Regions from separate parts of the Pseudomonas purpurea genome, predicted to be linked through region 1. Evidence: predicted binding sites of a transcription regulator. Region 1 holds the regulator's gene; the other holds the start of a gene.
The links. The regulator FliA, encoded in region 1, starts transcription of late flagellar genes. The targets are predictions, from matches to a motif close to CTAAAGTTTNNNNNNNNNNNGCCGNTAA.

Region 2: the regulator FliA is predicted to act here: its motif matches at 1,726-1,753, upstream of AABM54_RS16845 (methyl-accepting chemotaxis protein).

What each region holds. Positions count from the first base shown of each region.
Region 1 is NZ_CP150918.1:1,840,011-1,844,222, forward strand. Features, by position in the region: gene flhF (flagellar biosynthesis protein FlhF) at 1-290, shown strand, start outside; gene fleN (flagellar synthesis regulator FleN) at 405-1,235, shown strand; gene fliA (RNA polymerase sigma factor FliA) at 1,232-1,972, shown strand; gene AABM54_RS08220 (chemotaxis response regulator CheY) at 2,139-2,510, shown strand; gene AABM54_RS08225 (protein phosphatase CheZ) at 2,532-3,320, shown strand; gene AABM54_RS08230 (chemotaxis protein CheA) at 3,348-4,212, shown strand, end outside.
Region 2 is NZ_CP150918.1:3,735,711-3,739,922, forward strand. Features, by position in the region: gene yegQ (tRNA 5-hydroxyuridine modification protein YegQ) at 1-2, shown strand, start outside; gene AABM54_RS16845 (methyl-accepting chemotaxis protein) at 3-1,685, opposite strand; gene AABM54_RS16850 (Na+/H+ antiporter NhaC family protein) at 1,798-3,114, opposite strand; gene AABM54_RS16855 (methyl-accepting chemotaxis protein) at 3,471-4,212, shown strand, end outside.

The sequences.
Region 1 (4,212 bases):
TGACCGCCGCTTATCACAGTTACAAGCGCTGCGGGCTGGCCGGGTGCATCCTGACTAAACTGGATGAAACGGCAAGCCTGGGCGAAGTGTTGAGCTTGGCCATCAGTCACGAACTGCCCGTGGCCTATCTCACCGATGGGCCGCGTATTCCGGATGACCTGCACCTGCCGCGCCGCCACCAATTGGTCAGCCGCGCCGTCAGTGTGCAAATGCAGGAAGAACCCAGCGAAGAGGCCATGGCTGACATGTTCGCTGATCTCTACCACAGCCCGACCAAGCGGGTCGGCTGAGGTATTAATGAATAGATTTGTACCTACATCGACGGACTGCCATGCATTGTTCCAGTGTGAACGCGCAGCCAGTTATGTAGCCCGCGTCTAAGCAAGACAAGGTAAAGAAAGAACATGGGCAGCATGCATCCCGTACAGGTGATCGCGGTGACCGGCGGCAAAGGTGGCGTCGGGAAGACTAACGTGTCAGTTAACTTGTCCCTGGCTCTCGCCGAGCTTGGCAGGCGCGTCATGCTGCTGGATGCCGATCTGGGTCTGGCGAACGTCGACGTCCTGCTGGGGCTGACACCTAAACATACCTTGGCCGACGTCATCGAAGGCCGCTGTGAGCTGCGCGACGTATTGTTGCAGGGGCCTGGCGGTATTCGAATCGTTCCGGCGGCTTCCGGTACCCAGAGCATGGTTCACCTGAGCCCGGCCCAGCATGCCGGCCTGATTCAGGCGTTCAGCGATATCGGCGACAACCTCGACGTACTCGTCATCGACACCGCTGCCGGTATTGGTGACTCGGTAGTCAGTTTCGTTCGCGCCGCGCAAGAAGTACTGCTGGTGGTCTGCGACGAGCCGACCTCGATCACCGACGCCTATGCCCTGATCAAACTGCTTAACCGCGATTACGGCATGAACCGCTTCCGCGTGCTGGCCAACATGGCACAAAGCCCTCAAGAAGGTCGCAATCTGTTCGCCAAGTTGACCAAGGTCACGGATCGCTTCCTGGACGTCGCCTTACAATACGTCGGTGCCGTTCCCTACGACGAGAGCGTGCGCAAGGCAGTGCAGAAGCAACGTGCGGTCTATGAAGCCTTTCCGCGTTCCAAGTGCGCGCTGGCGTTCAAGGCCATTGCACAGAAGGTCGATACCTGGCCATTGCCTGCCAACCCGCGCGGGCACCTGGAGTTTTTCGTCGAGCGTCTCGTGCAACAAACGGCAGGACCTGTGCTATGACGGCCAGCGGTTACAACCTTTACAAGAAGTCGGCACGTGACGCCCAGTACGAATTGATCGAGCGCTACGCGCCACTGGTCAAGCGTATTGCCTATCACTTGTTGGCTCGCCTGCCGGCCAGTGTCCAGGTCGAGGATTTGATCCAGGCCGGGATGATCGGCTTGCTCGAAGTGTCAACCAAGTACGACGCAAGCAAAGGTGCAAGCTTCGAGACGTATGCGGGGATCCGCATCCGTGGGGCGATGCTCGATGAAGTACGCAAGGGGGACTGGGCGCCACGTTCGGTTCACCGCAATACCCGCATGGTCAGCGACGCAATTCGCTCGATTGAAGCTAAAACCGGCCGCGACGCTAAAGATCACGAGGTTGCGGCCGAACTCCAATTGAGTCTCGATGATTATTACGGGATTTTGAACGACACCTTGGGCAGCCGGCTGTTCAGCTTCGACGATCTGTTGCAGGACGGCGAGCATGAAGGGCTGCATGAGGATGGCGCGAGTGCTCATCTCGAGCCGTCGCGTGACCTGGAAGACGAACGTTTCCAGGCTGCGCTGGCGGACGCGATTGCCAATTTGCCGGAGCGTGAGCGACTGGTGTTGGCGCTGTACTACGACGAAGAGCTGAACCTCAAGGAAATCGGTGAGGTCCTGGGGGTCAGCGAATCGCGGGTCAGCCAGTTACACAGCCAGTGCGCGGCCCGTTTGCGGGGGCGTTTGGGGGAGTGGCGAGCGCGTTGACAGGCCGTATGGGGCGCTGCGAACGAGGCTGGTACGGCTTAGGCTGAACCGGTCTCGGCCCGTTGTACTCCAGACAGTTGTTGAGTGTTACGCCGGATTGATTGAAATGGCGCGTTCAGGTGCTGAGCGCGTTTAAGACTGCTTGGAGGTCGAATTGGACAAGAACATGAAAATCCTCATCGTTGATGACTTCTCAACGATGCGGCGGATCATAAAAAACCTGTTGCGTGACCTTGGGTTCACCAACACGGTCGAGGCAGACGACGGCACTACCGCCATCCCTGTACTCAACAGCGGCAGCATCGACTTTCTGGTAACGGACTGGAACATGCCTGGCATGACCGGTATCGATCTGCTGCGCCACGTGCGTGCCGATGAAAAGCTCAAGCACCTGCCCGTATTGATGGTGACCGCTGAAGCGAAGCGCGAGCAGATCATCGAAGCCGCTCAGGCCGGTGTTAACGGCTATGTGGTCAAACCCTTCACGGCCCAGGCGTTGAAAGACAAGATCGAAAAAATCTTCGAACGCATCGGTTGATGCATCCGCCACGGGGGAGCTATGGAGCACAACGAATCTTCACAGGGCGATTTTGAATCGACCCTGAAAAAACATGCCCGCGAACTGGTCGACAGCCTTGAAAAAGGCAAGTTCGGCGATGCGGTGCAACTGATCCATGAGCTCAATCAGACCCGTGATCGCGGCCTGTACCAGGAAGTTGGCAAGCTCACTCGCGAGCTGCACAGCGCGATCGTCAATTTTCAGATTGACCCGCACATGCCTCAAGCCGAGGAAGTGTCGCAGATCACGGATGCCACCGAACGCCTGTCCTATGTGGTCAAGCTGACCGAGGCTGCGGCCAACCGCACCATGGATCTGGTCGAGAACAGCACCCCGCTGGTCAATGGCCTGAGCACTGATGCCCAGGCCTTGAGTGCGGACTGGGGCCGGTTCATGCGGCGTGAAGTCGGTGCCGAGGAATTTCGTGAGCTGGCAAGACGCGTTGACGGTTTCCTGACGCGCAGCGTCGAGAACACTCACGTCGTGTCGAACAACCTCAATGACATTCTGCTGGCTCAGGACTACCAGGACCTCACCGGGCAAGTCATCAAGCGTGTGACCCAACTGGTCACCGAAGTCGAAAGCAATCTGCTCAAACTCGTACTGATGGCCAGTCAAGTCGACCGCTTTGCAGGCATCGAGCATGACCGCGAAGCGATGTTGGCCGAAAAAGATCCACAAAAACATCTCACGCAGGGTGAAGGTCCGCAGATTCATGCCGATAAACGTGAAGACGTTGTGTCCGGTCAGGACGATGTGGACGATTTGCTTTCCAGCCTTGGATTTTAGGTTTAGACCTGTAGGAGCACCCCATTAATGAGCTTCGGCGCCGATGAAGAGATCCTTCAGGATTTCCTGGTTGAGGCCGGCGAGATTCTAGAGCAACTGTCCGAGCAACTGGTCGAGCTTGAAAGCCGACCGGATGATGCGGACTTGCTCAATGCAATTTTTCGCGGTTTTCACACTGTAAAAGGGGGCGCCGGCTTCCTCCAGCTCAACGAGCTGGTGGAGTGCTGTCACATCGCCGAAAACGTGTTCGACATCCTGCGCAAGGGTGAGCGTCGCGTCGACTCGGAATTGATGGACGTGGTTCTCGAAGCGCTCGACGCGGTGAACAGCATGTTCAGCGAAGTCCGCGAGCGTTCACCGATCACGGCAGCAACGCCGGAGTTGCTGGCGGCGTTGGCTCGCCTGGCCGAACCGGCTTCGGCCGACGTTGCGCCTGTGGTCGAAGAAGTGGTGGAAGCGCCAGTCGCGGAAAGCGAATCGGGCGACATCACCGACAACGAATTCGAACAACTGCTCGACTCGCTGAATGCGGTCAAGGAGCAGGCCGAGGCCCCAGTGGCTGCGGCAGAACCTGCTGCGCCGGGCAGTGATGAAATTACTGATGCCGAGTTCGAGTCCTTGCTCGATCAACTGCACGGCAAAGGCCAGTTCGCGGCGGATGCCGTGGTAGCACCGGCAGCGCCGGCGGCACCTGTATCGACGCCAGCCAATACCGACATCACCGACGACGAATTCGAAGCACTGCTCGACCAGTTGCACGGCAAGGGTAACTTTGCCGTTGAAGCACTGGATTCGGCGATTGCTTCGGTTCCTGCACAAGCAGCGCCAACGGCGGCTGCGGCCGGCAGCGACCTGATCTCCGATCACGAGTTCGAGTCGTTGCTCGACGAGT
Region 2 (4,212 bases), 1.9 Mb from region 1:
GATCAGATCCGGAACTGCCCGACCAGTTGACCCAACCGCTGCCCCAGATCCGCCAGGCTGCGCGAGGTCTGGGCGCCGAGTTGGGTTTCGTCCGCCACGCTGTCCACGGCCACCGCGATCTGATGCACGCTGCGGTTGATCTCTTCGGCCACGGCGGTTTGCTCTTCGGCGGCGCTGGCGATTTGCGCGTTCATCGAGTTGATGGTGCCAATCAGTTCAGCCATGGTGTCCAGCGATGCCCCGGCTTCGTTGGCCTGGGCCGACGTGCCGTCACCGGCGTCGCTGGAGCGGCGCATGGCGTCGACCGCCGACTGCGTGCCCGCTTGCAGGCGATCGATCATGCCCTGGATTTCCTGGGTGCTTTGCTGAGTGCGGCTGGCCAGCGCCCGCACTTCATCGGCCACCACCGCAAAACCGCGCCCTGCTTCACCGGCACGCGCCGCTTCGATGGCCGCGTTGAGCGCCAGCAGGTTGGTCTGGTCGGCAATCGAACGAATCACCCCCAGCACACTGACAATCGACGACACGTCTTGCTGCAAGCTGTCCAAAGATGTGCCGCTGTGGCGAATGTCGTCCACCAGGGCGTGGATCTGCGAAATGCTGCCCGCCACCACCCGCTTGGCCGCCAGCCCTTCTTCTTCGGTCTGCTGAGCGGCAACCGCGGCGCCTTGTGCGCTTTTCGCCACTTCCTGGGCAGCCGAAGACATTTCGTTGATCGCTGTGGCGACCTGATCGGTTTCGTGACGCTGACGCTCCATCGCCTGCTCCGAACGATGAGCCTGATCGGAAACCTGGCTCACCAGACCGGTCAGTTGCCCGGTCATTTCGGTGATCTGGCGCACCAGACCATGGATCTTGTCGACGAAACGGTTGAACGAGCCGGCCAACTCGCCGAGTTCGTCCTGGCTGGTGATCGCCAGGCGCCGGGTCAGGTCGCCCTCGCCGGCCGCGATGTCATCGAGGTTGGCCTTCATCAGGTGCAGCGGACGCAGGATCGTGTTCGCAACCAACATGCCGACCACGGCAATCACCAGCAACACCACCAGCGCGATGCCGATGATGCTCAGCAAGACGCCTTGCATGCGCTCGTGAACCTTGACCTCGACCTCGGCCACCTGGGCTTCGATGCCGTCCAGGTTGACCACCGTACCGATGACCATGTCCCACTTGGGCAGGTAGTCGGTGTAACCCAGTTTGGGCACCAGCACCTTGTCGTTACCCGGCAGCGAAGAGCTGTACTGCAGGTAATGGCTGCCGTCCTTGGCCACTTTCACCAGGTCGCGGTTGATGTACACGCCATTCGGGTCACGGTTGTCCTTGAAGCTCTTGCCCACGCCATCCGGGCTGTTGCCCTTGAACAGGCGCACGGTCTCGGAGTCGTAGCCGAAGAAGTAGCCGTCCTTGCCGTAGGTGATGCTCGACAGCAACTTGACCACTTGCGCACGCGCCACGGTATCGCCTGGGGCCGCCGCGTCGTAAAGCGGTTTGACGCTGCTCATCGCCACTTCGACGTAGCTTTGCAACGTTGCCTTGGCATCGTTCAACAGCCGCTGACGGGTTTCTTCGACTTCCTTGTTCGCCTGCTCTTGCAGGATGAACACCGTGGTCAGGCTGATGACCAGCGCAAAGAGCAGCACCGGGAGTACCGCGAGGGATAAGACTTTGGCCTTCAGGCTCAGGCGCATGCTTTGTTCTCTCTTGATGTGATTGGCATGGTTAAAGTCGTTAGCGGCCCGTCGGATCAAAAGTTGAGGAATTGCCCGTAAACACGGGGCAACTCCCCTTTTTGGTGCGCGATTACAGGACCATCGCGGCCACCCAGCCGAACGCCAGCAACGGCAGGTTGTAATGCAGGAACGTCGGGACCACGGTGTCCCAGATATGGTGATGCTGACCGTCGATGTTCAGGCCGGAGGTCGGACCGAGTGTCGAGTCGGAGGCCGGCGAACCCGCGTCGCCCAGCGCCCCGGCCGTGCCGACGATGCAGACGATGGCCAACGGGCTGAACCCCAGTTGCACGCAGAGCGGGACGAAAATCGCCGCGAGGATCGGCACCGTCGAGAACGACGAGCCGATGCCCATGGTCACCAGCAAACCCACCAGCAGCATCAGCAGCGCGCCGATCCCCTTGCTGTGGCCGATCCACGACGCCGAGGTCTGGACCAGCGTCTGCACTTCGCCCGTGGCTTTCATCACTTCAGCAAAGCCCGAGGCGGCGATCATGATGAAACCGATCATCGCCATCATCTTCATGCCTTCGGTGAACAGGTCATCGGTCTCACGCCAGCGCACCACACCCGACACCGAGAAGATCAGGAACCCGGCCAACGCACCAATGATCATCGAGTCCAGCAGCAACTGAATGATGAAGGCCGCCGAGATGGCCAGGCCTGCCACCAGCAGGGTCACCGGGTTGTACTGTACCGCGACTTGCTCTACCCGCTCGATTTTGCCCAGGTCGTACACGCGCTTCTTGCGGTAGCTGAACAATGCCATCAACAGGCCGAATACCATGCCCAGCGCTGGAATACCCATGGCATGGGTTACATTGACGCCGCTAATATCCACACCACTCTTACTGACATTAGCCAGCAGAATTTCATTCAGGAAGATGTTCCCGAAACCCACCGGCAAGAACATATAAGGCGTGATCAAACCAAAGGTCATGACGCAGGCAATAAGTCGGCGATCAAGTTGCAACTTGGTTAATACATACAGTAGCGGCGGCACCAGTAACGGGATGAACGCAATGTGGATCGGCAGAATATTCTGCGACGCAATCGCCACCACCCACAACAACCCGATCAACAGCCATTTGACCTGACCGCCTCCGGCCGCATCCTGACGGTCGACCAGTTGCAGGACCTTGTCCGCCAACGCATGGGCCAGGCCCGATTTGGCAATGGCCACCGCGAAAGCGCCGAGCAAGGCGTAGGACAACGCAACCGTCGCCCCGCCGCCGAGGCCACTGTTGAAGGCTTTCAAGGTCGCTTCGATACCCAGGCCACCGGTCAGGCCGCCCACCAGCGCCCCAACGATCAGCGCGATCACCACGTGCACGCGGGACAGGCTGAGGACCAGCATGACGCCAACCGCGGCAATTACTGCATTAATCATCGTTACCTCAAAGCACGGCGACGGGGGAAAACCGACGCAAACAGGATGAGTCCGACCGTAGGGCTTCGTGAGCCGACGGCGGATTGAAGAGAGGGTTTTATTAGAGGGCACGCACTGTGCCGCAGCGGGCCCGGCTTGTCAAAGCGCGAGGTCGCGCGGTGCCCGGTTGTCGCCTGGCTGTCCGTTAATGACGATCAGGCGCTTGTCATTAAAACGAACAACTAAAGGCCTAAATTAATGACGGCTATTAATCGTTTCAGCAGCAACTAAGTGAGTGCGACGAATAAAGAAACCAGCGGCGCGGCCGTTACACTGCAAAAGCCTATGCGTTTATCAAGAATAAGGACTTCCCCATGTCGCTTCGACAACTTTCCATTCAATGGAAAATCACCTTGCTGGCCGGACTTTGCCTACTCGGCATCGTGACCCTGCTAGTCGGGCTTTCGCTGTACCGCATGGAGCACAACTCCGAGCTGGTCAAAGCCTCCAGCATGGAAATGCTCACCGAAGCGGCTCAGGCGCGGATCGAAGCCCAGGGCGAAGTCCAGGCGTTGGGGATTCGCCAACAGTTCATGGACGCCTATCAATATGGCCACGGTTTCTCGCGCCAGGTGCTGTTCCTGCGCGAACAGGCCGAAAAGCGCTTCCTCGATGCCTTCGACCTGCGTGAAGACCTGACCCGCCAGGTCAAGTCGGCCCTGCAAGCCAACCCGGAACTGCTCGGACTGTCGCTGGTGTTTGAAGCCAACGCGCTGGACGGCAAGGACGAACTGTTCGTCGGCCAGAAAGACCTCGGCAGCAACGACAAGGGCCGCTTTGCGCTCTACTGGTCGCAGCCGACACCCGGCAAGCTGACCTCCATGTCGCTGCCCGAAAGCGACATGGCCGACACCAGCACCGGCCCCAGCGGCGAGGCGGCCAACGCCTGGTTCACCTGCCCGCGCGTGACCCTCAAGCCGTGCGTGATCGAACCCTACTTCTATGTGATCGACGGCCAGAACGTGCTGATGACCAGCATCGTGTTCCCGTTGCGGGTCGATGGCAAAGTCATCGCTTCGCTGTCGGTGGACATCAACCTCAACAGCCTGCAAGCGG